3 regions of the Metabacillus sp. 22489 genome follow, and region 3 is predicted to be linked to each of the others. Evidence: riboswitches for the same ligand, from Rfam matches in the RefSeq annotation. Region 3 holds a riboswitch; each other region holds the start of a gene.
What was found. A riboswitch is a leader RNA that binds a small molecule or an ion and turns the genes downstream of it on or off. The one in region 3 is predicted to bind cobalamin.
Positions count from the first base shown of each region.

Region 1: it holds a riboswitch for cobalamin, as region 3 does, so the genes downstream of both, ACTJJ9_RS05865 (ribonucleoside-diphosphate reductase subunit alpha) here and ACTJJ9_RS04430 (DUF4430 domain-containing protein) in region 3, are expected to answer to the same signal.
Region 2: it holds a riboswitch for cobalamin, as region 3 does, so the genes downstream of both, metE (5-methyltetrahydropteroyltriglutamate--homocysteine S-methyltransferase) here and ACTJJ9_RS04430 (DUF4430 domain-containing protein) in region 3, are expected to answer to the same signal.

Region 1 covers NZ_JBQENT010000006.1:152,548-163,392, reverse strand. The annotation lists gene ACTJJ9_RS05865 (ribonucleoside-diphosphate reductase subunit alpha) at 1-1,147, opposite strand, end outside; cobalamin riboswitch at 1,278-1,456, opposite strand; gene nhaC (Na+/H+ antiporter NhaC) at 1,657-3,021, opposite strand; gene ACTJJ9_RS05855 (LacI family DNA-binding transcriptional regulator) at 3,706-4,746, shown strand; partial or broken gene ACTJJ9_RS05850 (sugar ABC transporter permease) at 4,806-4,913, shown strand; gene ACTJJ9_RS05845 (VOC family protein) at 4,950-5,402, shown strand; gene ACTJJ9_RS05840 (SDR family oxidoreductase) at 5,425-6,129, shown strand; gene ACTJJ9_RS05835 (ThuA domain-containing protein) at 6,140-6,781, shown strand; gene ACTJJ9_RS05830 (protoglobin domain-containing protein) at 6,843-8,156, opposite strand; gene ACTJJ9_RS05825 (hypothetical protein) at 8,300-8,503, shown strand; gene ACTJJ9_RS05820 (YbjQ family protein) at 8,484-8,801, shown strand; gene ACTJJ9_RS05815 (hypothetical protein) at 8,957-9,091, opposite strand; gene ACTJJ9_RS05810 (alpha/beta-type small acid-soluble spore protein) at 9,290-9,508, opposite strand; gene ACTJJ9_RS05805 (hypothetical protein) at 9,794-10,036, shown strand; gene ACTJJ9_RS05800 (ABC transporter ATP-binding protein) at 10,078-10,845, opposite strand, start outside.
Region 2 covers NZ_JBQENT010000031.1:36,739-47,583, forward strand. The annotation lists gene ACTJJ9_RS17145 (NAD-dependent succinate-semialdehyde dehydrogenase) at 218-1,636, opposite strand; gene ACTJJ9_RS17150 (hypothetical protein) at 1,801-1,962, shown strand; gene metE (5-methyltetrahydropteroyltriglutamate--homocysteine S-methyltransferase) at 2,350-4,635, opposite strand; cobalamin riboswitch at 4,787-4,984, opposite strand; gene ACTJJ9_RS17160 (STM3941 family protein) at 5,325-5,852, shown strand; gene ACTJJ9_RS17165 (DUF5105 domain-containing protein) at 5,974-7,038, shown strand; gene ACTJJ9_RS17170 (hypothetical protein) at 7,200-7,568, shown strand; gene ACTJJ9_RS17175 (hypothetical protein) at 7,696-7,824, shown strand; gene ACTJJ9_RS17180 (DEAD/DEAH box helicase) at 7,888-9,159, opposite strand; gene ACTJJ9_RS17185 (STAS domain-containing protein) at 9,490-10,314, shown strand; gene ACTJJ9_RS17190 (flotillin family protein) at 10,407-10,845, opposite strand, start outside.
Region 3 covers NZ_JBQENT010000005.1:56,575-67,419, forward strand. The annotation lists gene ACTJJ9_RS04420 (GH1 family beta-glucosidase) at 1-17, shown strand, start outside; gene ACTJJ9_RS04425 (C40 family peptidase) at 633-1,976, shown strand; cobalamin riboswitch at 2,273-2,463, shown strand; gene ACTJJ9_RS04430 (DUF4430 domain-containing protein) at 2,621-4,660, shown strand; gene ACTJJ9_RS04435 (DUF4430 domain-containing protein) at 4,775-5,665, shown strand; gene ACTJJ9_RS04440 (energy-coupling factor transporter transmembrane component T) at 5,665-6,552, shown strand; gene ACTJJ9_RS04445 (ABC transporter ATP-binding protein) at 6,525-8,174, shown strand; gene ACTJJ9_RS04450 (ECF transporter S component) at 8,156-8,839, shown strand; gene ACTJJ9_RS04455 (histidine kinase N-terminal domain-containing protein) at 9,040-10,164, shown strand; gene ACTJJ9_RS04460 (6-phosphofructokinase) at 10,302-10,845, shown strand, end outside.

The sequences.
Region 1 (10,845 bases), on a different contig from region 3:
AAAAATCCTCAATGCTATAGCCCATCACTTGGCGAACCTCATGTGGATCAAATAAATACCAGTCACCACGTGCTTCTACCTGTTCCATAAAGATATCTGGAATACAAACACCAGTGAATAAGTCATGTGTTCGCAACCGTTCGTCACCATTATTAAGCTTTGCATCTAAAAAGGAGAAAATATCTTTATGCCAAACGTCTAAATAAACAGCAATTGCTCCTTTTCGTTGCCCGAGCTGATCAACACTTACTGCTGTATTATTAAGCTGCTTCATCCACGGAATGACACCTGAAGAAACACCTTTGAAGCCTTTTATATCACTGCCACGGCTACGGATTTTACCGAAATATGCTCCGATTCCGCCACCTGATTTAGATAAATTGGCAATATCGGTATTGCTGTCAAAAATGCCTTGAAGACTATCATCGATCGTATCGATGAAACAGCTAGATAATTGGCCTACAGGCTTTCCAGCATTTGATAAAGTTGGTGTAGCTACTGTCATATATAAATTACTCATTGCCCAGTAGGCTTGTTCAATTAAGGCAAGACGATTTTCCTTCTTTTCATTTGCCATTAAAGTCATCGCAATGATTAAAAAGCGCTCCTGTGGAAGCTCGAAAATCTCTTTTGTAAAATCGCGTGTCAAATAACGATCAGCTAAAGTACGGAGACCGATGTATGTAAATAATTGATCTCTTTCAGGCACAATGAATTTACCGATTTCTTCAATTTCTGATTTCGAATAATTCTCTAATAGCATTTTATTGTAAAGACCCTTTGAAACAAGAGTTTGAATCAATTCGTAAAAGTCGCCATATTGTTTTTCTCTATCATAGCCTCTATTTGCAGCAGCTTCCTTATAAAGCTTTTTTAAATAGATGTGTGCACAAAAGTATGTCCACTCTGGCTCTTGTTCATTGATACGGGAGAGCCCTTCTAAAATTAAGAGATTCGTAAGTTGATCAACCGTGTACGTATCACGTTGCATAACTGTATGAATGATTCGATTAAGATAGTCATCAATATGTAGTGTTGGATAATGCTGATGGATGTTTTTTATAAAAGAAGTTAATTTTTTTTCATCAAAAGGGATCTCGTTGTTGTTGCTATCAATAATAATTGGTGAGTAAGTGGTTGTAGTCATAGTATTTCCTCCATCTGTGTTCAATTAGTGCTCAGGGGATTAAGCGACAAAACGACAGATAAGAGCAGAGTGTTAAACCCTGTTTAAAAACTTACTATCGTTCCCGCTTCTCATTCCCCGGAGAAGGTGAAACTTTAGCGAATACTAGGCAGGTCTCCTGACTTATGCTCTTCCTACTATGAGTCCTTCCCATACTTGATGTACAGTGGTTATCTCAGTTCGTCACACTTACAGTTGCGGGGACAGCTCTGGACTTTCACCAGATTCCCTTATTAAGCCTATTTTGGCACCTATCATTCGCAAAGAATACAATATATAGTTATTTTATCAAGAAAACTATCAATATATAGTTTTCGTTGAGTTCTATTTACAATCATAATGCAGAAGAATAAATTAATCAACTAATAGTTATTAAATGTCGAAACATATTGTGACAATTAATCTAAAAAAAGAAAGCTGCCATAATTTTCACGGGGGAAACCCTTATGAGGCAACTTTCTATAGCCATACTATTTATGCTTACTCATATATCCAAATAAAATCGAAAAGAGTGGAGATAAATACAAAAAGAAAACATATGGTAAATAATCAATAACCTCTACGCCAAGTGTTTGAGCAAAGAATGCTCCACTCACCGCCCATGGGAATAACGGATTGACTAATGTTCCAGCATCCTCGAGGGTTCTTGACATATACTTACGACTGATTTGCATATTATCATATAAGCCTTTAAACGATTGTCCAGGTATAAGGATGGACAAATATTGCTCTCCAGTTAATAGGTTGACGCCAAAAGAGGAGGCTGCTGTTGATAAAATAAGCTGTCCCTTTGTTTTGATTCGTTTCATTAATCCATTTAATAGAACAGGAATAATCTTTAAAACATCAAGTAGTCCACCAAAAGCAAAGGCAATCATGATAAGGGAAATTGACCACATCATCGATTGAAGCCCGCCACGATTGAGCATGGACATAAGCAATTCGTTATCAATGGAATAGGATGTCCCAAATTGTAAGATCGTAAGGAATTTCCCTATTGATACTCCTTGTAATGCTCCTGCAGTCACACCGGCAGTAATAATTCCTATGATGAGAGAAGGAATCACAGGTACCTTTCGAATAGCTAGAATAACAACTAATAAAGGAGATAATAGCGTAAGAGCATTAATATCAATTTCACTTTCAATGATTGTCACCATCTTCGCAATTTCAGAAAATGATGCTGTCTCAATCGGAGTGATTTTGCCTAGTACGATAAAAATAATCGTTGTTATGATGATGCTTGGCACAGTTGTGATTGTCATATGACGAATATGTGTGAACAAAGGAACAGAGCTTACACCTGAAGCAAAATTTGTCGTATCAGACATAGGTGACATTTTATCCCCAAAGCAAGCTCCAGAAATAACGGCTCCAGCAACCCATTCAACAGGTAAGCCAATTGCCATTCCAACCCCCATTAAAGCAACCCCAACTGTGCTAACAGTCGTAAAGGAGCTACCAACAAGACTTGAAATAACCATACAAGAAAACAAGCTAGTCACTAATAAATAGCTAGGGTCAATAATTGATAAAGCATAGACCATAACAGTAGGAATCGTTCCACTAGCCATCCATGCGCCAATTAACATTCCGATTAAGCCTAGGACGATGATTGGTTGGATTCCGTTTTGGATTCCTTTCACGATGCCTGCTTCTAAGTCACTCCAATTAAATCCTTTTAGAAGTCCGATGAGAGAAATCACGATAATACAAAGTAATAAAGCTAAATGCGGCTCTGACTTTAATAAAAATAAACTAGTAAAAATAATAGCTAAAATAAATACAACTAATAGTAATGCTTCACTTGTTTTGAAACTTTTATTTTTAGAAATCATTTGTTTGCTCCTATATTAATTAAATTTCGTCATTGCTGAATAATAAGCCATAATGCTAAGTTAGTTAGAATGTATGGCGTAAGACACGTATATCAATGTTTAGTTAACAATGCCTTTAAAACAATTGGTTTACGTTAATCCTTTAGCTACTTTATAACTTAAACGCTTTTATGCATAAAAGTATTATATCAATCTAATAAAAGAAGTCAAATGAAATCTTAAAATTATAGGAAAAATAATATTGTGGTTGTAGTTGTGGAAAAATAATACTTTACTAAGATAGAATGTTTCATAAACTACCTCAGCTGGATATCTGATACATTGGGGAAATACTAGCAAAATTTGTTGAACGATTCATAAAGAACCTTCATTGACGGTGATATCACTTGAGAGGTATAATTCAACTCAGATAATTGGAAACGGTAACAAAGGGGAATTTTGGTATGTCCTTTCATTCTCAATTTTAAAGTGATGTAAAAATAAATACGTGTTCATCTTTAAATAAATGGGAGAAGATTCTAATAGTTAAGTGAGAATAAGGCTTTTGATGGAAAATAAATTGAGGTTCTTTTCGAGCAAAAGAGAACATAGTTATACCGTATATTTCTATTGAATAAACGCGCGTTTATTAAAAAGTGAATTATCTGGCATATTAAGTGCCTTTTTTAGGAGAGGAATCATGTGAAAGAGATTAATAGTACAGAAATTGCAAAAATAGCAGGAGTTTCAAGAAGTACGGTAAGTAGGGTAATAAATAATTATCCAAATGTGCCGGAAAAAACTCGAAAAAAAGTTATGGAAATCATTCAGCAATATAATTATTATCCGAATTTATCTGCACAGGTGCTTGCAGGTAAGCGAACAAGTACACTAGGACTTTTCATGATCGAAAGAGGGCAAGTTTCTGCTGATAGTCTATCAAACTTATTAATTACAAGTATTATTGAAAGCGCTTCTTCACTTGGCTATTATGTGTTAACGAATATTATCCGTGATACGAATCACCCAAAAACTATTGAAAGTATGAAAGAGGTATTTTTTCAAAGAAGAGTCGACGGTGGAATTTTTATAGGTGCGAACAATTATGAGCCATTAATTGAGGAATTAATTAAAGAAGGTTTTTTTATCGGTATTGTTGATCAGAAATTGCCTGGAGCGAATGAATCGAATCGAATTGTTTCTAATTTTGACAATGAACAAGGTGCACGAAAGGCAGTTGAGTATTTAGCAAATTTAGGACATCGAAAAATAGGTGTTATTAATGGGAATATGAATAGAATTGCAGGACCTCAAAAGTTTCAAGGGTATTTAAAGGCGTTAAAAAAATTTGGCATTCCCGTAAATGAGGATTGGATCCTTGATGGAGATTTTAGTAAACAAAGCGGATATGAGGCGATAAAAGGATTGTTAGAAAAAGACATTGCATTACCAACTGCTTTTTTTGCAGCGAATGATAGTACAGCTTTTGGAGCAATGCAAGCCTTTAAAGAGCATGAGATTCGTATTCCAGATGATATATCAATTATTGGCTTTGATGACCATATGTTAAGTGAGCATACGAGTCCAACCTTGACAACAATGCGAGTTGATTTTACAGAAATGATGGAAAAGCTGACAACAAATGTCGTGAATGCTGTTGAAGGAAAACAACTTGAAGCAAATTATTTTAAAGTTGGAGCATCTCTCATTGTGAGAGACTCCTGTAAGGAAGTTAGGGTTTAGTAAGGGAAAAGCTCATTTTACCCCGTGAAACTAACTTGTAAAAGTATGCCTTTCAATAGTTTAAGATGGGCTATGCCTCTGCTATGGCTTGGGTTCTCTTCATTATCGCTTTATCTATTACATTCGTTTTCTTTAAGCTTTCTAAAAAATGGGGCTTTGAAAATTGAAAAATATTATTAAATGAATTGAAGGAGAGATGGATGATGTTAAAGGATGTACTAGGTACAAAGGTGATTACGCAGATAGGGATTATCGTTCATGATATTGAAAAAACATCACAGGCATATGCAGACTTTTTTGGGGTAGAAAAGCCCCAAGCTTCTTGGACAGATGCAGTCGATGTAGCTCAAACAAAATATAAAGGTGAGTCATCACCAGCTAGAGCAAAGCTAGCGTTTTTCGATATGGGGTCACTTCAGCTTGAATTAATACAGCCTGATGAGCATAAAAGCACGTGGAGGGATTATTTAGAGGAGCATGGTGAAGGTGTGCAGCATATTGCATTTGTTGTCGATGGACTAAAAGACAAAGTGAAAATAATGGAAGCAGGTGGGATGTCACTTATTCAAAAGGGTGAGTATACCGGTGGGAGATATGCATATATGGATACGTTAAAAGACTTAAAGGTGATTTTTGAATTGTTGGAGAATGATTAATGTAAGGAGGGGAAAGTGTAGGATGAATATTTTAATTACTGGTGCTAACCGAGGGCTAGGCTACCATTTAGCAAAGGTAGGCTTAGAGAGAGGGCATTTTATCTTTGCTAGTGTAAGGGCGAGCACTCCACAAGCAATACAGCAACTAGAGCAGCTAAAGAACGATTTTCCGCAAAATATTGAGATTATTGAGCTAGATGTTAGCTGCGAGGAATCGGTTAAACGGGCAGCTCAAATCGTAGCGGAAAACGAGCAGCATCTCGATTCAATTATCAATAATGCTGGGATTCTTCTTGAGCGCGACAAGCAAATTGATGAATTAAATATTGATGAAGTGACAAGATCGTTGGATATTAACACAATCGGACCAATTCGTGTCATTAAGCATTTCTTAGCTTTATTAGAGAAGGGGAAAAAACAATCGATTATAAATATTTCCTCAGAGGCAGGTAGTTTAACAAATGCTTATAGTGGTGACTTTCCATATGGTTTATCGAAGGCTGCGCTTAATATGTTATCTGAGAAGCTTCACGTCGCTTTAAAAGATAAGGATATTCATGTCTATTCGATCCACCCTGGTTGGATGAAAACGGACATGGGTGGGAATAAGGCACCAACTGAGCCAAGCGATACCGCAAAAGGGATTTTCGAGATAATTGAGCGAAAACTAGAAATTCAAAGCCAATATGTGTTTATTGATTATAAAGGTCAACCGATGACCATTTAGAGGTGAGGAGATGACAAAACGAATTGTCGCAGTATTAGGAGATTATTATCATGATGCTGAGCTTTCAAAGAATGCGCTACAATTAGCAGTTCAGCAAATAAATGATGTTGAGGTTGAATACAGGACTGTACAGGAACTAAATAGCTGCTTGAAACAAGCGCCTGATGCAGTCGTTCTCTTTGCAGAAAATCGTTTAAACCCTCAGGATGAGATCATTAATACGTGGATGGATGAGCAAATTGCTAAAAATATTTCTCAATATGTCCGTTCAGGTGGTGGATGGCTCGCATGGCATTCAGGTCTTGCCGGATATGAAATAGTTGAGGAGTACGTTGAGATGACACATGGTTATTTTGAGTACCATCCAAAACAGCATGAAATGGTAACATACTCATTTGATCAGAACAGTGAGTTTTTTCAAAAAGGGGAATTTGCTTTTCTTGATGAGCATTATTTTGTTAAATGTGATGAAGAAAAGACAAATGTTTTTTTAACCTCTACATCTGTTGATGGGAAATCAATTGCTGGCTGGCATCATCAATTTGGGAACGGAAGAGTTGTCTGCTTAACACCTGCACATTTAAAAGAGGGATTGGATCATCCCGTTTTAGTACAGCTTTTAGCTGATTCGATGAAACGAATTATTTCTTAAACGAGAAACGCTCTAATTATAGTTGGTTAACCATTGATTAGAGCGTTCCCTTTTGAATACATTATATATTTTTTGCAAGCTCTTTTAAGCTCTCGGAAGTTTCAGCAATTTGAATAATCGATGTAGATACATCATCCATCACAGCGGATATATTTGTTATTTCAGTCTTTGCATGTTCACTTTGTTTTTTAGAATTGTTCATCATTTCTAAAATTGTATCAAAAAACGAATTCATCTCATTCATTTGTGCGGAGCCTTTAGTTGATAGGTCAGCGACATGGTTAATTGATTCGGACATACTATCAATTTGTGTATGAATCGTTGAAATTAAATTTGATACACCTTGTACAGATTTTTTTGTTTCCTCTGCAAGCTTTCTCACTTCACTGGCAACGACGGCAAACCCTTTTCCATATTCTCCAGCACGTGCAGATTCAATTGCAGCATTTAGAGCAAGTAAATTCGTTTGCTCTGCAATTGACGTAACAATTGCTACAACATCATTTATCTTTTCCGAAGTTTGTTCCAACACTTTCATTTGCTTTAAAATTTGGCTTGTATTTGATTCAATAAATGTCATGATTTCATTTTGCTTTTCTAAATCCTTTTTACCGCTAAGTGCTTGATTTTCTGCAGAAGCAGCTACCTGATGGTCACCAATTGCGTTATAGGCAACTTCTTTTGATTTCGCAAGGAGCTCTTGGACAGAAGAGCTTGTTTCCTCACTTGCGCTTGCAAGGTTCAAGGCGAGCTGGTTAACCTCTAAACGGATCTTTTCCTTTTCAGACTCGTTTTCTCTTCGAATTGATTCATATTCTTTATCATATGCTTCGAGAACGATTTGTTGCTCAAGACTAAATAGTTTTGTACAGCTTTGAATGGCATTGAGTAGCTCAAGTTTTGTTTGGAAATGAGGCTCAATGGCTTCGATAATTTTTGATAATAATGGTTGGAACGCTGCCATATACCACTTAGCCTCAAGGCCGATTTTGACATGAATATGAGCAATTCTGCGAATACGTGCAACATCCTCTTGTGTAAATTGACCATTGAACAGTTTTATGAAATGTTTGGATAAAGTTGTTTTTAATTTATCAACAGAACTATACGTATTAATGATTGTTATGAGTGCTTGCTCTGATTCAAAGGATGCATAGAAGGCATTAACAATCTCGTCTATTTTCTCCTCGATATAAGGCTTTAGCTTATAAGAAATGAAAAGATCCTCTTTTGTTAAACTGATCATTTGAATTTGCCTTTGCAAGGAAGGCTCATCAATTTGTAAGACGATCTGCTGCAATAAAGTTTGCTCATCCTCAGTTGAACGAGTTGCTGTTAAATTTTTTTTGTTTTTTTGAAACGAAATAATCCCCATAGACTTATGCTCCCTTAAAATGATGTTAGTGATAATTATATCGGCAAAATTTCACGATTTTAAATCCCTTTGGCAAAAAAAGTAATTAGCGATATTTTTTTGCTTAGTTGTTATGATGGGAGTGAGGGGAAAGGAGGTTGCAGATGGAGAGAATAAAAAAAATTAGTATGATGACTGCAGTCTTCACTCAAATTTTAGGAATTATCTTTTTATTTGTTCAAGTGAAAATAGCTCTTTGTTTATTTTTACTGTATGGAATTTCTTTATTTGTGTTGTTTTTAGTGCTTATTAAACAAAGGCTGGATGAGAAAAGGGAGGATGAACAAAATGATTATCGTAACTACTGAAGCTGTACCAGGTAAAGCAACGAAGGAATATAAGGGCTTTGTGAAGGGAAGTACGGTGCAATCAAAGCATATCGGAAAAGACATTATGGCGGGGTTAAAGACAATTGTAGGGGGAGAGCTAACAGAATACACGGAAATGATGGAAGAGGCACGAAAGAAGGCAATCGCAAGAATGGTTGACGATGCAAAAGCAAAAGGTGCGAATGCGATAGTATGTATGAGACTAGAATCATCTTCCGTGATGCAAAATGCTTCAGAAATTATTGCATACGGTACTGCTGTTTATGTTGAGGAATAATCATAAATCTTCTGTTCGTTTAGAGGCTTGGGATATTCCAAGCCTTTTTATATATTGCTTTAATTTATCGCTATAGGATGAGTAAAAAAGAAAAGAAATGTTGAACAGGATATAGAAGGTATATGATTTTGAAGAAAAAGGGAGAAGGGAAGAAGCTATTTCAGTTCATCATCGTGCTTTTTTTGTACCTCCCAATAATAAAGCTGTGGAAAACGGATGTGCACAACATATTCATGGAATAACGTAAACCCAACAAACCCAACCAACTTCCAATCGATTGCATCAAACATGTAATCCGCTCCTTTACCTCAAATTTCTTAAAACAGATTAAGCATTTAAATGACCATATATTATGGAAAATAACTATTTCCAATAATATATGGTCATATAAACTTGTTTGATACTTGTTATTCACATGAATCCTACATTTATATAAAAAATGAAAAGACCGGCTTTGTGCCGGTCTTTATAGCCATTATATGAAGTTATTATCGTTGTGAAAAACCGCTCATTGATTGTTGAGCCATTGATACTAAACGTTTTGTGATTTCTCCACCTACAGAACCGTTGGCGCGAGAAGTAGTTTCAGCTCCAAGGTTTACACCGAATTCAGAAGCAATTTCAAGTTTCATTTGGTCAATTGCTTGAGATGCTCCAGGAACTAAAAGTTGATTAGACGAATTGCTGTTTGAACTGTTTTGTGCCATCTGTCATTCATCTCCTCATATAGTTTTAATGGTTGGGTTAATTGGATTTGCACCAATTTTATGAATCCCTTAAAGGTTCATAGCCTTCTCGGCTTAACCCATTGATTAATTGAATGGAAGTTTTATATTCCGTTGTTATTAAGTATTATGGATCGTTTTTTTTTATCTATACAAAAAATAATAGGTAAATTTTTCATTTCTTCTCACTTGAAATTACCTTTATACATAATAGATGAAGATTTAGAGAATCTAATGATATGAAGGAAATAAAAGGGGTTGGAAGAAATGGATTTATGTCCATTATGTAACGGTCTAGAGAGTCGAATCATCCAATGTCCAAATTGTCAGACGATCATGGAGGATAAAGGGAAGGTAACAGATTATCTCGATGATTATAGCGCATATATGGATATTGATATGATGAAGCTTTTTGATGGGGAGCAAAATTCATTAGAAGAACATGAATGTATCCATTATTTTTATTGTTCTTCATGTGAGCATGAGGAAGTAAATGCAATTAAGGAATAACAAAAAAGGTCTGACCTTATTGTCAGACCCTTTCCTATATATTATTCACCAGCTGGGCGAATTCTGCTTTCTGTTTCAGTATCGAAGAAGTGAGCTTTGTTCATGTCTAATGCTAATTCAAGTGCTTGACCTGGTTTGATGTCAGTACGTGAATCAACACGTGCAACGAATGTTTGACCGTCAATTTCTGAGTAAAGCATCGTTTCAGCACCCATTAATTCAGCAACTTCGATCTTAGCGTTTACCTTTGTACCTTGGCTAGCTTCGATGAATACTGGCTCATCATGGATATCCTCAGGACGTACACCCATTAATACTTCTTTGTTTACGTAGCCTTGTTCGCGAAGATATTTCATTTTTCCTTCTGGAACTGCTACAGAAGTATTACCAATTGTAAATTTACCATCTAATAATTTACCAGTGAAGAAGTTCATAGCAGGTGAACCGATGAATCCACCAACGAATGCATTCTCAGGCTTGTCATATACTTCTTTCGGTGAACCAACTTGTTGAATAATACCATCCTTAAGAACTACAAGGCGAGTTGCCATTGTCATCGCTTCAGTTTGGTCATGTGTTACGTAAATTGTTGTTGTTTGTAAGCGTTGGTGTAATTTTGTGATTTCCGCACGCATTTGTACACGAAGCTTAGCATCAAGGTTTGATAAAGGTTCATCCATTAAGAATACCTTTGCATCACGAACGATTGCACGACCTAATGCAACACGCTGACGTTGACCACCTGAAAGAGCTTTTGGTTTACGTTGTAAGTATTGTTCAAGACCAAGAATTTTAGCAGCTTCATTTAC
Region 2 (10,845 bases), on a different contig from region 3:
AAACCAAGAGTGAATCTGTTTGTTTCTAGCATTCTAGTAATCTTTTTCACACAAATGAACATTAGAGTTAGGAGAGCTAAATTCCATATTTCCCCTCATTTTTTTTCATTTATACTCTTTATTTAAAAATAAAAAAATAACTCTCCATTTAAATATCATTTAAAATAATTAAATGAAAATATCTAAAGGAAAGTTATTTTGTTTTTGTTACTATAGTTTATATACCAAGTGATATATATTTCACTTCCAAATACTCTTCAATTCCATGGTACCCACCTTCACGACCTAAACCACTTTGTTTAAAGCCTCCAAATGGTGCTTGTGGTGTTGAAGGTAAACCATCATTTAAACCGATAATCCCGTAATCTAATGCTTCACTTATTCGAATGCCTTTTGAGATACTTTCCGTGAAAATATAAGCTGCAAGACCGAAAATAGAATTGTTGGCCCTTTCGATAACTTCTTCTTCACTACTAAATCTTGTAACAGGTGCAACAGGTCCAAATGTTTCTTCCATCATACATAACATATCATCTTCTACATTTGAAAGAACGGTTGGCTCAATAAATAAATCATTTATTACCTTCCCTCCAGTTTCAAGTACCGCACCTTTCCCAACTGCATCTTCAATTTGGTCGATCACTTTCTTAACAGCATGTTTGTCAATTAATGGCCCAATATCTACCCCTTCTTCTAATCCATTACCGACAACCAATTCACTTACCTTATTTTTAAACTTTTGTAAAAAAGATTCATATACGGAGTCATGAACATATATCCGATTTGCACAAACACACGTTTGTCCAGCATTGCGAAATTTCGCTGCGATTACCTCTGTGACTGCCTTTTCAATATTTGCATCGTCAAGGATAATAACTGGTGCATGTCCCCCTAACTCTAAAGACAATTTTTTAATTGTTTTTGACGCTTTTTGCATAAGAAGTCTTCCCACTTCAGTTGAACCAGTAAAGGTTAGCTTTCGGACCCTTTCATCCTGTAACCAAGCATCTCCGATTTCCTCTGCATTACCAGTCACTATATTTATAACACCTTTAGGAATACCTGCCTTTTCCGCTAATTCGACCAGTTTAATTGCTGTTAATGGCGTCTGCTCTGCAGGTTTAATCATAACTGTACAACCGGCAGCTAAAGCAGGGGCAACCTTTCTTGTAATCATTGCAGCTGGAAAATTCCATGGGGTAATAACTGCTACAACTCCAACTGGTTGTTTTTGAACAAAAAGGCGTTTATTCTGACTAGTGGCAGGAATCAATTCACCGTATATTCGCTTAGCTTCCTCCGCATACCACGATAAGAAACCATTTGCATAACCAATTTCACCTAATGCCTCTTTTAATGGTTTTCCCTGTTCGACTGTCATTGTTTTAGCAAGCTCATCTTGATGCTCATTTATTAAATCGTACCATTGACGAATATATTCGGAACGTTCATATGCTGATAAAGAGGACCATTCTGAAAATGCTCGATAAGCCGAAGCAATTGCATGTTCCGATTCTTTCTTCCCTGCATTAGGTACAGTTGCAACCACTTCGCTAGTTGCTGGATTTATTACGTCTATTTTTTCAAGGTCTTCCCCTATCCATTGACCATCTATAAAAATATGAAAATGTTTCATGACTTCCTCCTCTTGATACCTTTTCTTCACTTGCTATTTTATAACGTAAATAACTTATCATGATGTTTCAAGAAAAATGCTCTAATCTAAATCCGCTAATAATTTGTCCTTATTAGGTTAAACTATTTTGGAATGTTTACTATAAAATGTTGGGAGGTATTCCAATGTCAAAAAAAGGGCAATTTCAAAATGATGAAAAACAATACCAAATGCCTGATGCACTTCGTCAAAAAAAAGATTCTGTCTATCGAGTTGGTTATACGTCAGGAACAGGTAATGATACTGGTGGAAAAGATGAGCCTGGTAAACACTCCGATTTACCATAAGGGGATTACTGTCAACTTGACAGTCCCTCTTACTTCTATCATAGTCTCAAAGAATGCGACTCTTTCCTAAACTAGATAAATAAATATCAGAGTTGAATGCAACTAGGAAAATCTCCCGTTTCATAATATTATTCGATTTTCTAGCGATAAAACCTTCTATTATAATTTCAAAACAAATTAAAATGGAGAATGTAAATTTGGAAAGTAATAATTAAAACCTATATCCAAGGATCATCTATGAGAGCCCCGTTTGATAGAAATCTCATTATAAAGTGTGTCTAAAAGAAAACCTTAGAGAGAAATATAATCTAGCTCTGAAAAACAGCTAATAAAAAAGCACTGATACAGAAGTATCAGTGCCAAATGGTTACAAATTATATTTTACGCTTAAACAGTCTCTAATGACTGAATTTTTACTCGATACTGATGTGCAGCTTCTACCATTACTTTTAATGCAGCAACTGTTTCAGCTTCTCCACGTGTTTTCAATCCACAATCAGGATTTACCCAAAATGCTCGATAATCAAGAACCTCGAGTGCTCGTTTAATATTTTGCGTTATTTCTTCTATTGTAGGAACGCGCGGACTATGAATATCATATACACCTAGGCCAATACCTTTATTATAATGATGCTCTTCAAAGGAAGTGATGAGCTCTCCATGGCTCCTTGATGTTTCAATAGAAATAACATCGGCATCTAAGGCATCAATCGCATGGATAATATCATCAAAATTCGAATAGCACATATGAGTATGTACCTGTGTATCAGGTTTTACCGAAGAAGTTGCTAGTTTAAAGGCATAAACTGAAGCATTTAAATACGCTTCTGTTTTTTCCTGTTTTAATGGTAACCCCTCTCGTAATGCTGCTTCATCAACTTGAATCATTGTTATAGCGTGCTTCTCTAAAGCTTCAACTTCACTTCGAATTGCTAATGCTACCTGATTCATTACATCAGTCCGACTAATATCATCACGTACAAAGGACCAATTTATAATTGTGACAGGTCCTGTTAACATCCCTTTTACAGGCTTATCTGTTAAGGATTGTGCATAAACAGTTTCTTTAACTGTCATATTCTGTTTACAGTATACATCCCCAAAAATAACAGGCGGTTTCACACATCGGGATCCATATGATTGAACCCATCCATTCTTTGTGATCGCAACTCCTTCAAGCTTTTCCCCAAAAAACTCAACCATATCTGTCCGTTCGAATTCACCATGAACTAGAACATCTAATCCTATTTCTTCTTGAATAGTTATCCATTTTTTAATTTCACTTTGAATATATTGTTCATAGTCCTTATCGGATAGTTCACCTTTTCTCCATTTTAATCTTTGTTTTCTGACTTCCTTTGTTTGCGGAAAGCTTCCTATCGTTGTCGTTGGTAAAAGTGGTAACTTCCACTTCTCTTCATGGATTTGCTTTCGCTTCTCTACAGATATTCGAGAACTTGAATAGTGTTCAAGATTATTTATCGCTTCCTGAATATGCTCAACATTTCGATAAGCAGACTCTTTAAAAGAATGAATAACTTTATCATAATTTTCTAAATCATCAATCTGCTGTTTTTCCGTAAAAACATGAGTAAGTAATGCGATTTCATCTAATTTTTCATCTGCAAATGCTAAAACATCTCTTATTTGAGATTCGAGCTGTTGTTCATTTTTCACTGTAACAGGAACATGAAGTAAACTACATGATGGCTGTAAAAACATACGATTTTCACCAATTTTATTTGAAAGTTCCTTTACAAAATCGAATTTATCCACCAATTTAGACTTCCAAATATTTCTCCCATCAATAATCCCCGCAAATAAATATTTTTCATTAGGGAAGCCGTATTTTTCAAGAAGCTTGAGATTTGCGCCTGCATCATGAACAAAATCAAGACCAATTCCCGCTACTGGAAGGTTAATGAGTTCTTTATAGTATTCTGTACTTTCAAAATAAGTTTGAATGATTAGATTCACATCTTGAACATTTTGCGCGAAAGCTGAATATACAAGCTGTAATTCGTTAACAATTTCCTCTTTGACATCCTTCACTAAAATTGGTTCATCAATTTGAATCCATTCAGCTCCGGCACCTCTAAGTTCTGTAAATACTTCAATATATAACGGAATAAGAGATTGTAACAAAGAAGCTCTTTGTTCGTTTGTAAAACCTTTTGAGCATGATAACAAAGTAATCGGCCCTACAATAACTGGCTTCCCATATATACCTAATTCTTCCTTCGCCTCATTGAACAAATGAACAAGTCTATTCTCCATTAATTTTGGTTCCACTTTGTTTAGTTCCGGAACGATGTAATGATAATTCGTGTTAAACCATTTCGTCATTTCAGAAGCAACTTTGCCTTTACTACCTCTTGCAATCTCAAAATAGTTAACTAATGATAATTTTCCGTTCGTTGTTTTAAAACGTTCAGGAATAAGATTAAACATAACTGCAGTATCTAATACATGATCATAATAACTAAAATCTCCAATAGGAATGAGATCGATTCCTTTATCTTGTTGTTTTTTCAAATGCGATAAACGAATCTGTTTCATTTCTTTCTCAAATTCCTCTTCACTCATTTGTTCGGACCAAAAGAGTTCTAACGTCTTCTTCCATTCCCGATTTTCTCCAATTCTTGGATAACCAATATTTGAACTTTTTATCATATTTCATGTACTCCTCTTCTATGTTTAGTATGAAAATAAAAACCTCTCAAAATGATGAGAGGGATTGATCGTCAAATTCCATAGTTAGCTGGAGTTGAAATATAAAAACTGATTCAACATATGACCATCACTCCTCCCTATTACGCGTAGGTACAAGTGCATTTAATAGGCAGGTCTCCTGACTTAGACTCATCATTTTGTATCCCTTCCCGTTCTCAAATAAATGAGTAACAGTGGTTTGATACAAAATTCCCCATTACAGTGGCGCGACCGTGTCGGATTTACACCGAACTTCCCTTTTAAGTTAAAAGCAACAAATACTTTTAACACCTATTAACTGAACATTATAAAATTTTAAACTTTTCAAACATGGATTTACTTTATATTATTTTTATCCTTTTATCAAGGCTTTTTCTTAATTGAAAAATTACTTTTATATGTTTATAGAAATTATGCAATTCAACACACAAAATTAGAATGATGAATCTAATTAAATATTTTATATAAATAAATTCATAGTAATTAATTACTATGTACAAAACTTTTTACTAAGACATTTTTCCTGATTATTTCTATACTGTAAAAAATTCCATTTTGGATTGCTATAATGTTATATGGTTTGACTAAATGATCACAACGATTTTGAAAAATTGTTGTGATGAATATTTACTTATAATGGAGGTACACCATTGGAAGAAAAATTTTATAATTCTAAAACAAAAATGGTATTGGCATTTATTTTCTTGACGCTTTTAACAATCGGATCTTTCTATTTTGCTATTATTCTCGCACTATCAGGTGAAGAGATATTTATGATGATTTTTACCTTTATATTGGCCATTATTTTAATCCTATGTACATATACAATATTGAAACGACTCATAAAACATGAACCGATTGTTATCCTTTCGAAAAATGGAATAACACTGAACGGTCCAGGAAATCCAGGGTTTGTACCTTGGGAAGACTTTGAAGGCTTTGTCCCTTATAAATATCAGATGAGTAGATTTCTAGGTATTATTCTAAAAAACGAGGAACATTATATTGATAAATTATCTGGTCGTGCAAGAAAATTAGTCGGTCTTAATCAAAGAATGGGGTTCCCACCTTTTAATATTTCCTTATCTTATTTAAAAAACGAAAATGAGTTTTTTGAAGCTCTTGAAAAATATGAAATCCCTATTTTAATCCAAATTGAGGAAGGTCAAAATTTGTAGAATATAGTAAAAAATACTCATCTTTTGTAGACATTCAGGATTTTCCTCCTATTCCATAATTCGGATAAATTATATATCATGGAAAATGTTGTATTCAAAAGATAATTAGGAGGACGCAATAATGAAAAAATTTATGATGATTTTATCTTTAATTTTACTTACAACGTTTGCTGCTGCATGTTCATCAAGCTCAACTAGTAAGGAAGAATCAGGTGGCGAAGATAAAAAGAAAGAAAAAGCAAAGGTAGCCGATATTAGTATCGATAATGTGGAATACACATTACCTTCAGAATATGATAATGCATCAGATGACCAGTTGGCATTAAAAATTGATATTTCCGTTACGAATAATGGTAAAGATCCATTAGATGTTGACAACAATAATTTCGTTCTTTATCAAGGTGACACAATGGCAGGTGAATCAGAGCCTGAAGACTATAATTCAGTATTAAAATATGCAACACTTAGTAAAGGTAAAAAGCTTGAAGGAAGTTTATACTTTTTAGTTGATAAAGGTGAAGATTATCAATTAGTTTATTCATCTACTGAACAATATGAAAAAGAACAGGAAGTAATTGAGTTTGATATTGATGGTAAAGATGAAAAGTTATTAGAAACGGCTGAAGATTTACAAAATCCTGCAAAAGCTCTCTCAGCTTACATAGATGTTTTATTTTACAATGGTGAAAGCCCAGAGTTCGAGACTTTAGTTGGAGAAGATAAAGAAGCTCTAGTTAGAGAGTTTGATGATGCAATTATCGAAGGTTTCATGAGCACAGCTTATATTTCAGAAGATCAAATTGATAAACAAAGCTTATTTAATTTAGTCAAGTCCATGAAGGCTGCATTAAAAGAAAAAGTAAAAGCGCAAACTGTAACAAAAACTATAAGTGAAGATACAGCAATTGTTGAATTAACTGCCTCACCACTTGATGTACCATCTATGCAACCTTCACTCCAAAAGAAAGCTGAAGATTATGTGAGTAAAAATCAACAAGCGACTGAAATGGAATTGCAAAAATTTGTTTTTGATGAAATGGCAAAGGAATTTGCTACTATGAAACCATCTACAAGTGAAGTAACAGTAGAACTTCAATTGAAAAAATCAGGAAAAGACAAATGGGTGCTCGATGCGAGTGATTACCGTTCACAAGATATTTCCTTACCATTTTTGAAATTTGACTAATTAAAAACATAATCAATCTAGAGAGCGAATTTTTGCTCTCTTTCTTTTTTTTAAAGACATTATTTTGATTGTTACAACCTAGGCAAAAGCCTTCACACTCCGCAAAAACCTACATAGACTTATATGGATTTCATATTATTTACAAAAAAGGAGAGTCCTTCATGAATCCATATGGTTATTATTATGAATACGTACCACAACAAGAAAGCATGTACTATTATCCTCAACAAGAATATTATCAGCAACCAGAAATGTACGATGATACGAGACAGCCTGCTTTAGAAAGACGTGTTGCAGCCCTTGAGCGTCAATCTGAACGTCAAACAAGAGAATTAACAAGATTAAATAATGAACTTAGAAGACTAAACCAAGAACATAATAGGCTAAATCAAGAGGTAGATCGCATAAATCGCGAACTAACCAATCGTATTGAACAGCATACTAGACGTTTAAACCGATTAAATCAACGGCTTCGAGCAGTTGAAAATCGGTTAAATATACCTTTTTCCCCAGCTGAAGGCGGTTTTTAAACTGTAGAACCGTAAACGAATTTATAAGCTAGAGTAAGCATGCCTACTACTTCCAATTACTTCTTTAGTATTTCTTCCTATCCTTGTTCATACTAAAAGTGCTTCAATTAAAGGGGAGGGAAAAAATATGACGAACCGTAACGATAACCGTGAACGTCAAAATAAGTATCCACATAATCAACGAGATACTGAATTTTCTAAGGATATTACGATTAGAAGTAACATAACGAAAAAAGACTTACAAAATAAAAAATAACATTAGAGGAGTCACAATATTAAGTACCTAACACGGTTTATATTGTGACTCCTTCCTTCAAATTTATCGATTTTTCCTTTTACTTCTTCCATTACTAGAGCGATGCTTCGTTTTTTCACGCCCTGTTTTTCTTTTACCATTTAATAAAGAAGAATTGAAATTATCCTTGCTAGTTTTGGGGTTTCTTGGTGTCTTAATATCTTCCTTATTAGGTACGCTTATCCCTTCTATAATTTGTTTCTCCAAACGATGTTTAATCCCTTTTTCGATCATTGTTAGAAAGTCAAAATCTTTAGGTGCTACTAATGTATAAGCAACCCCTTCTCCCCCAGCTCGACCAGTTCGACCAATTCGATGAATATAACTCTCTACATCGTGAGGAATATCATAATTAAAAACATGTGTTACTCCTTCTACATCAAGTCCTCGTGCTGCAACATCTGTTGCAACTAAAAGCTGAATCTTCGCATCCCGAAATCTTTTCATTGCTTTTTCACGTTTCGCCTGTGTTAAATCGCCATGTAATTCATCTGACTCATAACCATTTGCAATTAATGCTTCGTTTAGCTTTTTCGCACGGATTTTTGTTCGACAAAAAATAATTGCTAAAAACGGACGCTGCTCTTGTAATAAGTGTAATAATGTTGCTTGCTTTCTACGGTCAGTAGTTTCAATAACAACTTGCTTAATTTCATCAAGTGTAATATTTTTTGCCTTTACTTGGATTGTTTCAGGGTTTACCATATATTTTTTTGCAAGTGACCGTATCTCTTGTGGCATTGTTGCAGAAAAAAGTAAAGTTTGTCTCGATGATAATGTTTCAACTATAATTTCATTCACTTCTGGGAGGAATCCCATATGTAACATTTGATCTGCCTCATCTAAAACAAGCATTTGAACTGTTGATAAGTCCACTGATTGTCGACGAATATGATCTAATAATCTCCCTGGAGTTGCAACAACAATATGCTGGACCCCTTTTAACTTTTTTAATTGATGGGCGACATCTTGACCACCATACACTGTTAAGACTTGAATGCCTTCCAAATTCTCAAGAAGGATTTTAATTTCCTTCGAAATTTGTTGGGCTAATTCTCTTGTAGGTGTCAGAATAAGTGCTTGTATTTCATGATTATCAACATTAATCCGCTCTAGGATTGGTAATACAAAAGCGAGAGTCTTTCCAGTACCTGTTTGTGCTTGAGCGATTACATCCTTACCAGCAAGTATTGTGGGAATCACAAGCTTTTGAATCGCTGTTGGTTCTACAATTCCTAATGACTTTAATGTATGATTTATTTCTTTACGAACTCCTAAATTGATAAAATCTGACAAAATATCACATCTCATTTCTACTTCATTTATATTTGTAATCAAATAACTATAGCATATTTAATAGTATTTGACAGACAGTTTTAGATATATCCTTATATTTATTGTTTTTTTATTTGTAGTAAATAAAAATTTATCCTCCCTTTATTATTTGACTCATTCGGGCAACATAGAATTTCACTTTGCCTATTTACTTTATAGAAATCCAACACTCCCCCATGTATTCGAGCAACTTTAAGTATAAAATTCAAGTTCCGCTATTTTAAAGCCATTTCAATTTATTTAATTATGTTATCATAATATAAGGTACATATTGTTTAGGGAGTTGGAAAAATGAAGGATGAACTAAATTATATTGGTCAAAAAATCATGAAAAACAAGACAGTGTTAGCTGCTAATGTTACACAGCTACAAGCAAATTTATTAACGAATGAAACATTGGAAGAAAGCAGAAATGAAAGTTCATCTAAATTAATTGAATTATTAGGTAAATCATTAATTGATAATCAGGATGTCTCAAATGAGATAATTGAATGGGCTCATAATGAAGCAAGCTTTTTAGTCGATAATACGACTCTCACTACTGCATTAAGATCGTTAGCTTATTATCGAACAGTGATTTGGGACGTATTTACTGAGGAATTGGAACAACAACAGTTTGCGGCAATTACAATGCTTGACGTAAGTAAAATTATCGACCCTTTACTCGACGAAATTAGTGCAGAATATGGAAATGTCTATCAAGAGCATAACAATAATTTAATGAAGATTGCATATACCGCACTTGAAGAATTATCTGTTCCTGTTGTCCCGATTAACAAAAATGTTGCAGTCGTTCCGTTAATTGGAGAAATTGATACTCATCGCTCACAACTTGTTTTAGAAGTAACGATGGAGGAATGTTCCAAATTAAAGCTTGAATATTTGATATTAGATGTAACTGGTGTTCCTATCATTGATACAATGGTTGCAGATAATTTGTTCAAAGTAATTTCTGCCTTAAGATTGCTTGGTGTAGAAACAATTATCACTGGTATTCGTCCAGAGATCGCTCAGACCATAATCTCAATCGGAGTTGATTTTACAGGCATTACAACATTTGCTGATTTACCAACAGCATTATCAAGTATTGATTTGAAAATTATTAAGACAAATTAAGGGGAAGTTTGTAAACATAACTTTTCTTCAACTTTTCATATTATAAAAGGCAGAACATGTAAAGTTCTGCCCGTTCAATTCATATTACGTTTTTAACCAATTTCCTTATCTTCTACTTTCTCACTTTTAACTAAGTCATTTGAAAGCTGATCAATGCTCTCTCGAATATTTCCCTTGCCTGAGAAATTTTCAAGTAATTGCTTCACATCGATTCCAGATGATGCCTTCAACGATTCCTGTAAAGAACTCATTAAATTTGTTGCATATCCAGTGACCTTATTTGCTCCGCCATTCTCGCCATTTCCTCCAGTATCAACGACAGTAAGTTTATCGATATTGGCTAATGGACTTGCAACCTGTTTAGCATATTCAGGGAGCATTCTAACAACCATATCAAGAATTGCCGCCTGACCATATTGTTCAAATGCTTCAGCAATTTTTCGCTTAGCTTCAGCTTCCGCTAGACCTTTCAAACGAATGACCTCTGCCTCTGTTTCCCCTTTGGCTCTTTCTGCTTCCGCTTTTGCTAAT
Region 3 (10,845 bases):
TCGAAAACGATTATTAATATAGTTTAGGAGGAGGGTGACTTAATAGGGCAGCCTCTGGTATATAGGAAACTAACTTAATCATCAGTCTAAATACTATGTTTGAGGGGTCTGAACCTTTGGGTTTCGGGACACCCTCTTTTTTTGTAGTAACCAACATATAAACAAAAAAGAGAGTGACTTAGAAAAATAGTTGTATTTGATAGTATCGATGAAAAATAAAAACCTAAAAAGATAATTTTCCTTATAACTAGTCAATGTTTAAACCTTCATTAAATTGGTCATACTAAAAACAGAATCTATTTCATTAGCAATCGGGAATTTCGATAGATTTTAACAAAAAAACTATACTAATGATGACATTATGTAGTATGATACCGTTATCATGAAAAGTTTATAGTAACAAATACCTGCTATTTTTTTACACTAGTAATCACTATAAATATATGTTAGAGTTTTATAGTGGCTAAATAAGTAAAATTTTAGGGGCTACTGTTATATTTGAAATATAATTGTAATATTAAAAACATATTTTTGTCACTTTTTGATGATATACTTCTAATTGTGACATAAATAAGAAAATAGTATTGGATATTTTAATAAAAAATCATTTTATAGATACATAGGAGCAGATTATGGATAAGAATTGGAAAGTAGGGAAGAGAATGTCGAATAAGAAACTAGTTGTCATGAATTTGGCTGTCATGATTGGATTAGGTAGTTCATTTGCTATTCCTTCAGCAAAAGCTGAAACGGCGTCTGAAATCCAGCAAGAGCGTTCACAAGTTCAAGCAAATATACAAAGCGCTGAACAGGAACTAAAAAAGGTTCAAGAGGAACTTGCTAGACTAAATGAGCAAGCAAAATCTGTTGACCAAGCAATTAGCGAAAACAATAAAAAGATGAAAGAAATTGAAGCACAAATTACAGCTGCAAATGCTGAAATTAGTAAGCTTGAAACAGAAATCGCAGATTTAGAAGAGACAATTAAAAATCGCACTGAGATCTTAAAGCAACGTGCTATCTCCTACCAACATAGTGGAGGAAATGTCGATTACTTAGAAGTATTAGTTGGTTCTTCTAGTTTCGGTGATTTCGTTAATCGTGCAATTGCAGTTGGCAAAATTGTTGAAGCTGATAACGAATTACTACAACAGCATGAAGCTGACCAAAAATCTGTAAAAGAAAAACAAGCAGCTAAAGTGAAAAAGTTAGAAGAGCTAACAGACATGAAAGCTGAAATTGAAGGTATTCAAAAGACAGTTAATGAACAAAAGAAACAAAATGACGCTTTAAAAGCTAAGCTTAAAGATGAAAAAACTGCTAAGGAACTTGCAAAACAAAGCTTAGAGCAAAAGGATCAATCATTAGCATTACAAGAATCTACTTTAAAAGCTGCAGAAGAAGCAGCAAAAGCTGCACAGGCTTCACAAGATTCACAGGCTACTAATTCAAATTCAAGCAGTAATTCTAGTGATAATTCCGATGCTAGCTCTTCAAAATCTAGCACAGAATCTAATTCTACAGAATCAGATTCAAAGTCAAGTAAGAAAGAAACGACTGTAGCATCAACACCTGTCAATCCAAATGGAACTGTTCAGGACTTAATTTCTGCAGGCTATAAATATATCGGCAATTCTGTTTATGTATTCGGTGGCGGAAGATCTGCATCTGATATTGCAAATGGACGTTTTGACTGTTCAGGATTCGTAGCTTGGGCATTCTCAACTGTAGGTGTTAATGTTGGTGCAAGCACAGATTCTCTTAAAAACACAGGTACTCGCGTTCCAGCAAGCCAAATGCAACCAGGAGATATGGTCTTCTTCGATACGTATAAAAAAGATGGACATGTTGGTATCTATGTTGGTGGCGGTAAGTTTATCGGATCACAAAGCTCAACTGGTGTAGCTATTGCAAATATGTCAAGTGGATACTGGGCACAAAAATTCAACGGTCGCGTTATGCGTGTGAATTTATAATATGAAGTCTATTAAGGGCTAGGTGTAAACCTAGTCCTTTTTATATGATTCCAGACTAACTGTTTACCATCTTAATAAATCCTCAAAGATGACCATTTTATGACTATTTGCCAGCCTCATTTATAGTTGTAATTTTTATTCCCTACTTATAATACGAATAAGCATATAAAAAGGTTGCAAGTTTTAAATAAAAAATTTATTTTTTATTCTTTAACAAAATGAAACAACTCTATGACAAACGTTGACAGGTGATTTATCCTAGACTATGATAAAAAAGTCATATAATGATTTTAAAAATTAATAGAATAAAAATAGGTTGATAGATTTAGCTGTCTATCATGAAAAGGGAAGACCGGTGTGAATCCGGCGCGGTCCCGCCACTGTAAATGGGAGCTCTTTTACAGATATACCACTGTTGTTTAATGGGAAGGTTGTAAAGTGAGTGTTGATCATAAGCCAGGAGACCTGCCTATTTTTTGTCATCAATAACCTACGCGGATAGGGATGATGTTTGAGAACAAAGAAGTAGATAGCTCTTATCTATATATCGTTGTAACAAACACATCTCTGCATAGGGGTGTTTTTTTGTTGCATTGCTTTCTTTAAGTTAAGAAAGGGAAAACATATAAAGGAGGAGTTATTCTTTGAACAAACAATACTTGTCACAACGGTTTATTGCTATTTTTATGATTATGTTACTTGCAATCTTTCAAGTTGTTTCGTTTACTCCACAAAACGTTGAAGCAGCATCGTTAGAAAACGGAGCAACAATTTCAGCTGTTGACCACAATGGAGAGGCAGTTTTACCTTTAACAGCTGTAAATATAAAGGAAGGACAAACTGCATATGATGTCCTAAAGGAAATAACAGAAGCGAAAGATATTCCATTAGATGCACCAATAGACCCGACATACGGACCATTTATTAATAATATAGGGAATGTTACATTACCTGCAGGGCAATATTGGACGCTCAGTATTAATGGTGAACCTGCTACAGTAGGAGCTGATGGCTATACTGTAAAAAATGGTGATAGCCTTCTCTTTAAAGTGTCAGGCTATCCATATGAACAGGTTGATGTGAAAGTATCAGCAATCGATCAAAAAGGAAATAAAATACTTGATGAAACGGTATCCGTTTTTAAAGGTTCAAGTGGCTATGATGCAGTAAAGCTAGCAGGGAAATTAGCTAATGTCGAAGTAGATGCATCAATCGATTCAACTTGGTTTGCCTTTATAAATAATATAGGAAACACAGAGCTAGGTGAGACAGATTATTGGAGTGTTTATTTAAATGATATTTCAATGATGGAAGGCCTTTCTTCATATATTCCTAAAAGTGGTGATCATATTGAATTAAGATTACCAAAGGTAGATGATGAAGGTTCAGGAGAGGAAGAGGATCCAGATACAGGTAATGGGCTACCTGAAGGGGAAAGTCCAAATCCAACCCCAACCCCAGAACCAAATCCAGAACCACAACCTGAAGCTGACCCTGTCACAAAAGAAACAGTAAATGCAACTATTAATCATTTAGCTGACAAATATTTTACAACAAATGGTATTCAAGATCATATGGCAGCAGTTGCTTTAAATATTGTTGGCGATGAATTACCAAAATCATATATAGAAGAGCTTAAAAAGGAAATAATTGATCGAGATGGTGTCTATAGAAATGTTACAGATTATGAGAAAATTGTTTTAAGCTTAACTTCTGCTAATGTAGATGCCTCGAGTTTTGTTGGCTATGATTTAATAGAAAAAATTTATAATAATGAGCGGATGACGATTCAAGGAAATAACGGAGTTGCTTATGCATTAATTGCTCTTGACAGTGGGAACTATGAAATTCCAAGTAATGCAAAATGGACAAGAGAAGCTCTTGTTAAGTATTTATTAAATGAACAACTTGAATCTGGTGGCTGGTCATTAGCACCTAACAGTAAGGAAAGTATCGATATTACAGCTATGATCCTTACAGCATTAGCTCCATATCAAGACCAAGAAAATGTTAAGTCTGCAATAAATAAGGCAGTTGAGTGGATTGCTAGTGAGCAGGATAATGATGGAGGATTTAGTGACGAATATAACGGTGGAGACGCCAGTGAAACAACTGCACAAGTCATTATTGGATTAACAGCTGTTGGTGTTGATCCAACAGGGGAACAGTTTACGAAGCAAGCGACTGTAGAATCAGCTTCTAATCACATAAACCTAATTCAGCACCTTTTAACATTTAAGCAAGAAGATGGAGGGTTTGCTCATTTACTTGCTGATAATGAATCCGATTATATGGCAAGCACACAAGCGCTATTAGCGTTATTAGCATATCAGGATTATCTAAATGAAGGAAAAAGCTCAATCTATCAATTTTCTCAACCAGATACAGAAGTAGTAGTACCTGAAGAGGATAGCGATAATAAAGTTGAGACACCAGCACCAGAGGCTCCAGTTGAGAATAACAAGCCTGTTCCAGCAACTGATAATGAAGCTTCAAACACCGATAATTCAAAAGTAAATCAGAATGAAGGAAATAGCAATGTAGAACAGTTGCAAAAAACGGAAGGACATCAGCTTCCAAACACTGCAACACCACTTTATAACTTAATTGTCATCGGTGTCGTTATTGCGGTTATAGGAACTGCTGTACTTATTTATACTAGACGTCGCTCACAAAATGCTTAATAGAAATGCCCTCTTAATCCTTAGAGGGCGTTTTCCTATTTTTATGCCACAGCGTGTTTATGATATTCTTGGAAGAGATAATTTGTACTGTAATGGAGATAGGAGGTTTTTGAAATGAAGATGGGGAAAATAATGTTGATTGCTCTTCTATCTTTTTTTGTTTTTATGTCCGGTTGTGCAAAGGATGAAGTTGTTCCAATGACAGACCAATCCGCAGCTGGAGAAAAGGCTTCAGGGGAAAATGTAGCCGATACTCAGGATAAAGAGGAGCAGGCCGATAAAAAAGCTGAATCAAAGCAAACGGATACGACGAATAATATAGAAGAAAAGCAGGAGACTGACGGGAAAGCAAAAGATGATTCAGCCAGCACTCAAAAGTCTGTGGAAAATACAGAACCATCATCAAATACGAAAAAGAACGAAACGATAAATACTGCACCAAAAACTTCAACAAACACGAACGAGACAACAGGTAAGGAAAATACAGAGACACCAAATAAATCAACAACAAACAACACAGCTTCAAATAATACAACGACAAATAGCACAGAGCAATCAACAAAGAAGACGCCAACGACTAAACCAACTGAAGAGAAACAACCGACTAAACAACCGACTAAGCCTGCAGCTACACCTAATAAGCAGCAAACAACACCAACTCAGAAGGCAGAACCAAAACAGACGGTAACTGTATCAGTAGTTAGTGATACTGGGACAATTTTGTCACCTACAAAGGTTGAAATAAAAGAAGGGCAAACAGTAATCGATGTAACGCTAGCTATTCTTAAGCAAAGAGGAATTCAAGTTAGTGTTACTGGGAGCGGCTCTTCAGCTTATGTCGAAGGGATAAATAACCTATATGAATTTGATAAAGGACCTTTAAGCGGCTGGATGGTTAAAAAGAATGGTGTGAAATTAACGAGAAGTTCAGGTGCAGTCCAAGTGAAAAATGGGGATACAGTACAATGGATTTATACGACGAATTATGTAGAGGATGAAAAGTAATGTCTAGAGGGGTTCATGCTTTCCACCCTTTTGTACTTTTTTTATATTATGTTGGGGCAGCAGCACTGGTTATGCTTTATAAGCATCCGGTGTTTTTGCTTGTTGGCGCAATTATTTTTATTTTATTTAATTATCAATTAGATAAAGGGAAAGCGTTAAAAAAATGGTTTAAGATGCTAATCATCCTGACCGGCTTTTTTTTACTCATAAATCCACTTATTAATCATCGCGGAACACATATTTTGTTTTATTTCCATCATAACCCGATTATGCTTGAGGCGGTAATCCAGGGTCTTATTTTGGCATTGTCCATTTTTACTCTTATCGTTTTGTTTGCTTCGTATAATCATGTGATAACCGCAGATAAATTTTTATTTTTATTTGCAAAATGGTTACCACAATGGGCATTGCTGACAATGCTTTCGATGAGGTTTGTCCCTCTATTACGAAGACGATTGAAGGAAATTGAGGTTGTCCAAAAAGGGAAAGGCCTTTCAGTAACTGAAGGAAAGCTAAAGGAACGAGCGAAAAACGGCATCTTGCTCGTGCAAATATTGCTTACATGGTCATTGGAGGATGCGATTCAAACAGCAGATTCAATGGCTGCCAGAGGGTATGGAGTGAAAAAACGAAGTAAGTATACGCCTTATAAGCTGAAGGGGAAGGATTTGCTAGCGATCATTTACATCCTTGCACTGTTTACGATAGCGTTATTTGGTTGGTGGCTAGGTGATGGAGTGTTAAGTATTTATCCAATATTAGAAACGATGTCGATTCAAGGAAGAGAATGGTTTTATCTGTTTCTTTATTTCTTATATTTAAGTTCACCGCTTTTAATTGAAGGAAGGGAGGGGATACGATGGCATTTTTGGAAGCGAAGCATGTAAGCTTTACATATCCTGATGTAAAGAAGCGTGTTGTAAATGATCTTTCGTTTACGATTCAACAAGGTGAGTTTATTGTATTATGTGGGCCATCTGGAAGCGGAAAATCTACCTTACTAAGGCTAATCAAACGAGAAATTGCTCCACACGGTACGATAGAAGGAGAGTTTTTCCTTGAAGGACAAGCTTTATCGACGGCATCGGCAGAGCAGATGGCACAAAATATTGGAATGGTTTTTCAAGATCCGGAAAATCAAATTGTCATGGATAATGTGTTACAGGAGCTGATTTTTGGCCTGGAGAATATGGGAGCATCGACGGAGGAAATGCGAAAGCGTGTTGCAGAAATTGTTCATTTCTTCGGGCTAGAAGGCTTGCTAAATCGCAAAACACATGAGTTATCAGGTGGACAGAAGCAATTGGTTAACTTAGCCTCTGTCTTATTGCTAGAGCCTAAATTGTTATTGCTTGATGAGCCGACATCACAATTAGATCCGGTAGCAGCAAGAGAATTTATCGGCATGCTGCAAACGATGAATGAAGAGTTTGGGATAACTGTCATAATTGCAGAGCATCGGTTGGAGGAGCTTTTCGGGATTGCCGATCGAACGATAGTCTTAGTTGAGGGTGAAATTGCTGCATTTGATCATCCGAGAGAGGTAATCAGCAGCCTTGCTCAAAACAGAAATCATCCGTTATATCCTTATTTACCAAGTCCAGCAAGATTATATATTGAGCATTCAAAGGTGATCCAGAATGAACTGATTCCATTGTCGGTAAAGGAAGGTAAGAGCTGGCTTAAGAAGCACAAGGTTGAAGCAGTAACAGTGCCTAACATAGCAAAAAGGTTTTCAGAGGAACTGTTGAAATTAAAGGATATTGATTTTCAATATGATAAGGATACTGCGAAAATTCTTGATCGGTTATCGTTAACAGTCTATCAAGGAGAATGGCTTTCAATTGTTGGGGCAAATGGGACTGGAAAATCAACATTATTAAAAATTATGGCAGGTCTTGAAAAGGCGCAGTGTGGCTCAGTCTATTATCAAGGGAAAAAGAGAAAAAGACAGTTACCAACTGAAATTGGCTATCTCCCACAAAACCCAAAGCTGTTTTTTGTACAGGAGACAATTGAGTCAGAATGGCAGGAGATTATAAAGCTTCAGCAACTTGAAAAGGGAAAAGCGGAAATTGAACGGTTAGCTGATGTTTTTCAGCTTCACCATATTAAGCATCACCATCCATACGATGTAAGTGGAGGAGAAATGCAAAAAGCCGCACTTGCAGGGGTGCTTTTAGCAAAACCAAAGCTTCTCCTTGTTGATGAGCCGACAAAAGGTCTTGATCCAGAGGCAAAGTTAAGATTTGGCGATTTATTAAAGTCATTACAGAATGAGGGCTTAACAATTGTCATGGTTACACATGATATTGAATTCGCCGCAAAATATGCAACAAGATGTGCAATGATGTTCCAAGGGGCCATTACAACTGCAGCGGCAGCGAAGGACTTTTTTCAGGGAAATGCATTTTATACAACTGTACTCAATCGGATGACGAGAGGAAGCGATGTACCGAGTGTATTAACGGTAGAGGAGGCAAAGGAATATTGGCGCGTACACGAGTAATCCTTATTTCGAGCATTGTCATTATTGGCTGCCTTCTTATTTTGACACCACTTCTTGTTAACAGGCATTTTTTGCTAGTAAGTGGAATCATCACTTTATTAACGTTTCTCCCTTTTGTTATTCGCTTTGAGAAAAGGCGTGTCACTGGGAGAGAGCTTGTCATGCTAGCGGTATTAGCTGCAATTGCTGCAGTAAGCCGTGTACCATTTGCCGCGATCCCCAGTGTGCAGCCTACATCATTTGTCATCATCATGACGGGACTTGTCTTTGGAGCAGAAAGTGGCTTTGTTGTTGGGGCGCTTGCTGCATTAGTATCTAATTTGTTTTTAGGGCAAGGTCCTTGGACACCTTGGCAAATGTATTCATGGGGAATGCTCGGTTTGGTTGCGGGATTTTTACGGAATACATCGTTTATGCAAAGGACATATGGAAGAGTTATTTATGGATTTACCTCTGGAATAGTATATGGTTGGATTATGAATTTATGGTATGTCGTAAGTCTCGGCGATAATTTTCGTTTAGAGGAAGTCATTAAGTATTATGCGGCAAGCATTTATTTTGATTTAGCTCATGCTGTCTCTAATGCGTTTTTTATCATTGTTTTTGCAAATAGCTGGATAAAAATATTGCAGCGGTTTAGAAAAAAATACGGTTTGCTTGAATAAGTGTTTGTCACTTTATGTGTGACGAACACTTTTTTCATTTTGGTGATGTGTATGAACAGTGTTATTTTTTAAGCCATGTTAATAGGAACGGAAACGTAAAGTAAGCATTGAAGAAAAAAATCTTAAGCAAAAAAAGGTTTTTATCGGATTTTGTCAAAATTTTATATAGGTATTTCAAACAACGAAAGCGGTGGGGGAGCATGAATTTAACAACAGAGGAAAAGCTAGTTCAATACTTAGAACAGCGAGAACACGAATTTATAAAAACATGGCAGGAAACAATTTTATTAGAGGATAAAGATTTACATAAAAATGAAATCGTCAAACGAAATGGAATGGCCATGTACGAATTGCTAAAAAAAATATTGCTTAATTCTGTTTCAGAAGAACTTATGAAGGAGTTAGCATATAAGGTAGCAGAGGATCGAGTGTTTATCAGTAGGAATATTGGGGAGCTTGTCTTTAACGTAAACGTAGGGAGACGTCTAGTATTATCTTATTTCATGAACTCTGGATTATCTCTTAGTGAGTTAAAGCCGGTTATTGAAAAGGTAAATCTACATGCTGATCAATTTTGTTACCATGCTGTAACGAGATACGCCGAAATAAAAGATCGTGAACTAAAAAAGAAAATGGTCTTTGTCAATCAATCTCATCAGGATCGGTTAACACTTCTTGGTCAAATGTCCTCAAGCTTTGTACACGAGTTTCGAAATCCACTTACTGCGGTCATGGGCTTTATGAAGCTGTTGAAGCTAGAAAACCCCTCGTTGAAATATATGGAAACCATCGAACATGAATTAGATCAATTAAATTTTCGGATTACACAATTTCTTCATGTTTCAAGGTTAGAAAATGTTGTGAACCATCCAGAAGAAATTCGAATAGAGGAGCTTCTTAACGAAATTTTATCCTTTTTATACCCAAGCATTGTAGATGCTGATGTTGAGATAAATACGGAAATTGATCCAGCCTGTATGATTTTTGCTGTTAAAGACGAAATTAAACAAGTGCTAGTAAATATCATTCTAAATTCAATAGATGCAATAAAGGAACGATCAGCAAAAGGGGTTATATCGATAAAAAGTGACAAAAAGGATGATGTAATCATTTTTTCGATTACAAACAATGGACCAAAAATTCCAGATGAGAGGAGAGAGGCGATCTTTGAACCCTTTTACACGACGAAAAGGATTGGAACAGGGATCGGGCTCTACGTTTGTAAGACGATAATCGAAAAACATAATGGAACGATTTTATGTGAATCAAATGATAAGTTTACATCCTTTATCATTCGCCTCCCAATAGCTGATAGAAAAAGCTAGAACAGATAAAGTCGATATTTTTTGAAAATTACCGTTTTTTATTATTTATCTTTTTCCTCCTTTCATGTATACTAACTATGGTAACAATTGTTCACTGTGTGTTGAACGAAATTTCTGTGTAAGGGAGGTTACGTCGAATGAAAATAGGTTTAGTTCATTTAGGTTTGGCTTCAGCAGGAACAAGTCTAATCGTTCGTCCTCTTATTGACGGATTGGCTAAACAAGGGGAAACGGTTTTTGGGCTTGAATATAATAAATTTTCAAAAAGAATTGAACTTAATGATTTGACGGTAAAGAATTCGACTAGTCAGTTAAGTTCGCATCGAAATGTATTGACTAGCTTCCCAATCGAGGCTTGGAATGAACATAAGAAGGAAATTTCCGAGGAGCTATCTGCCTTAGATAAAATTATCGTATTAGGTGGAAATGAGACGAAAAATATTTCCTTTTCAGCAAATCACTTGTATGTTCCGGTCAGTATTTTTAATAATATTAAGGGCAACCAATTTACGCTTGGATATGACACTGCGTTAAATTCAATTGTCGAATGTATTGAAAGTGTTAGAGATACAGCGAGCTCTTTATTATACGGGAAGGTTCGATTATTTAATATCCAAATCCCAGGTCAAGGTGTATCTGCATTATTAACAAATTCAGCGCTAGCTGTTGAGGCAGAGGTTG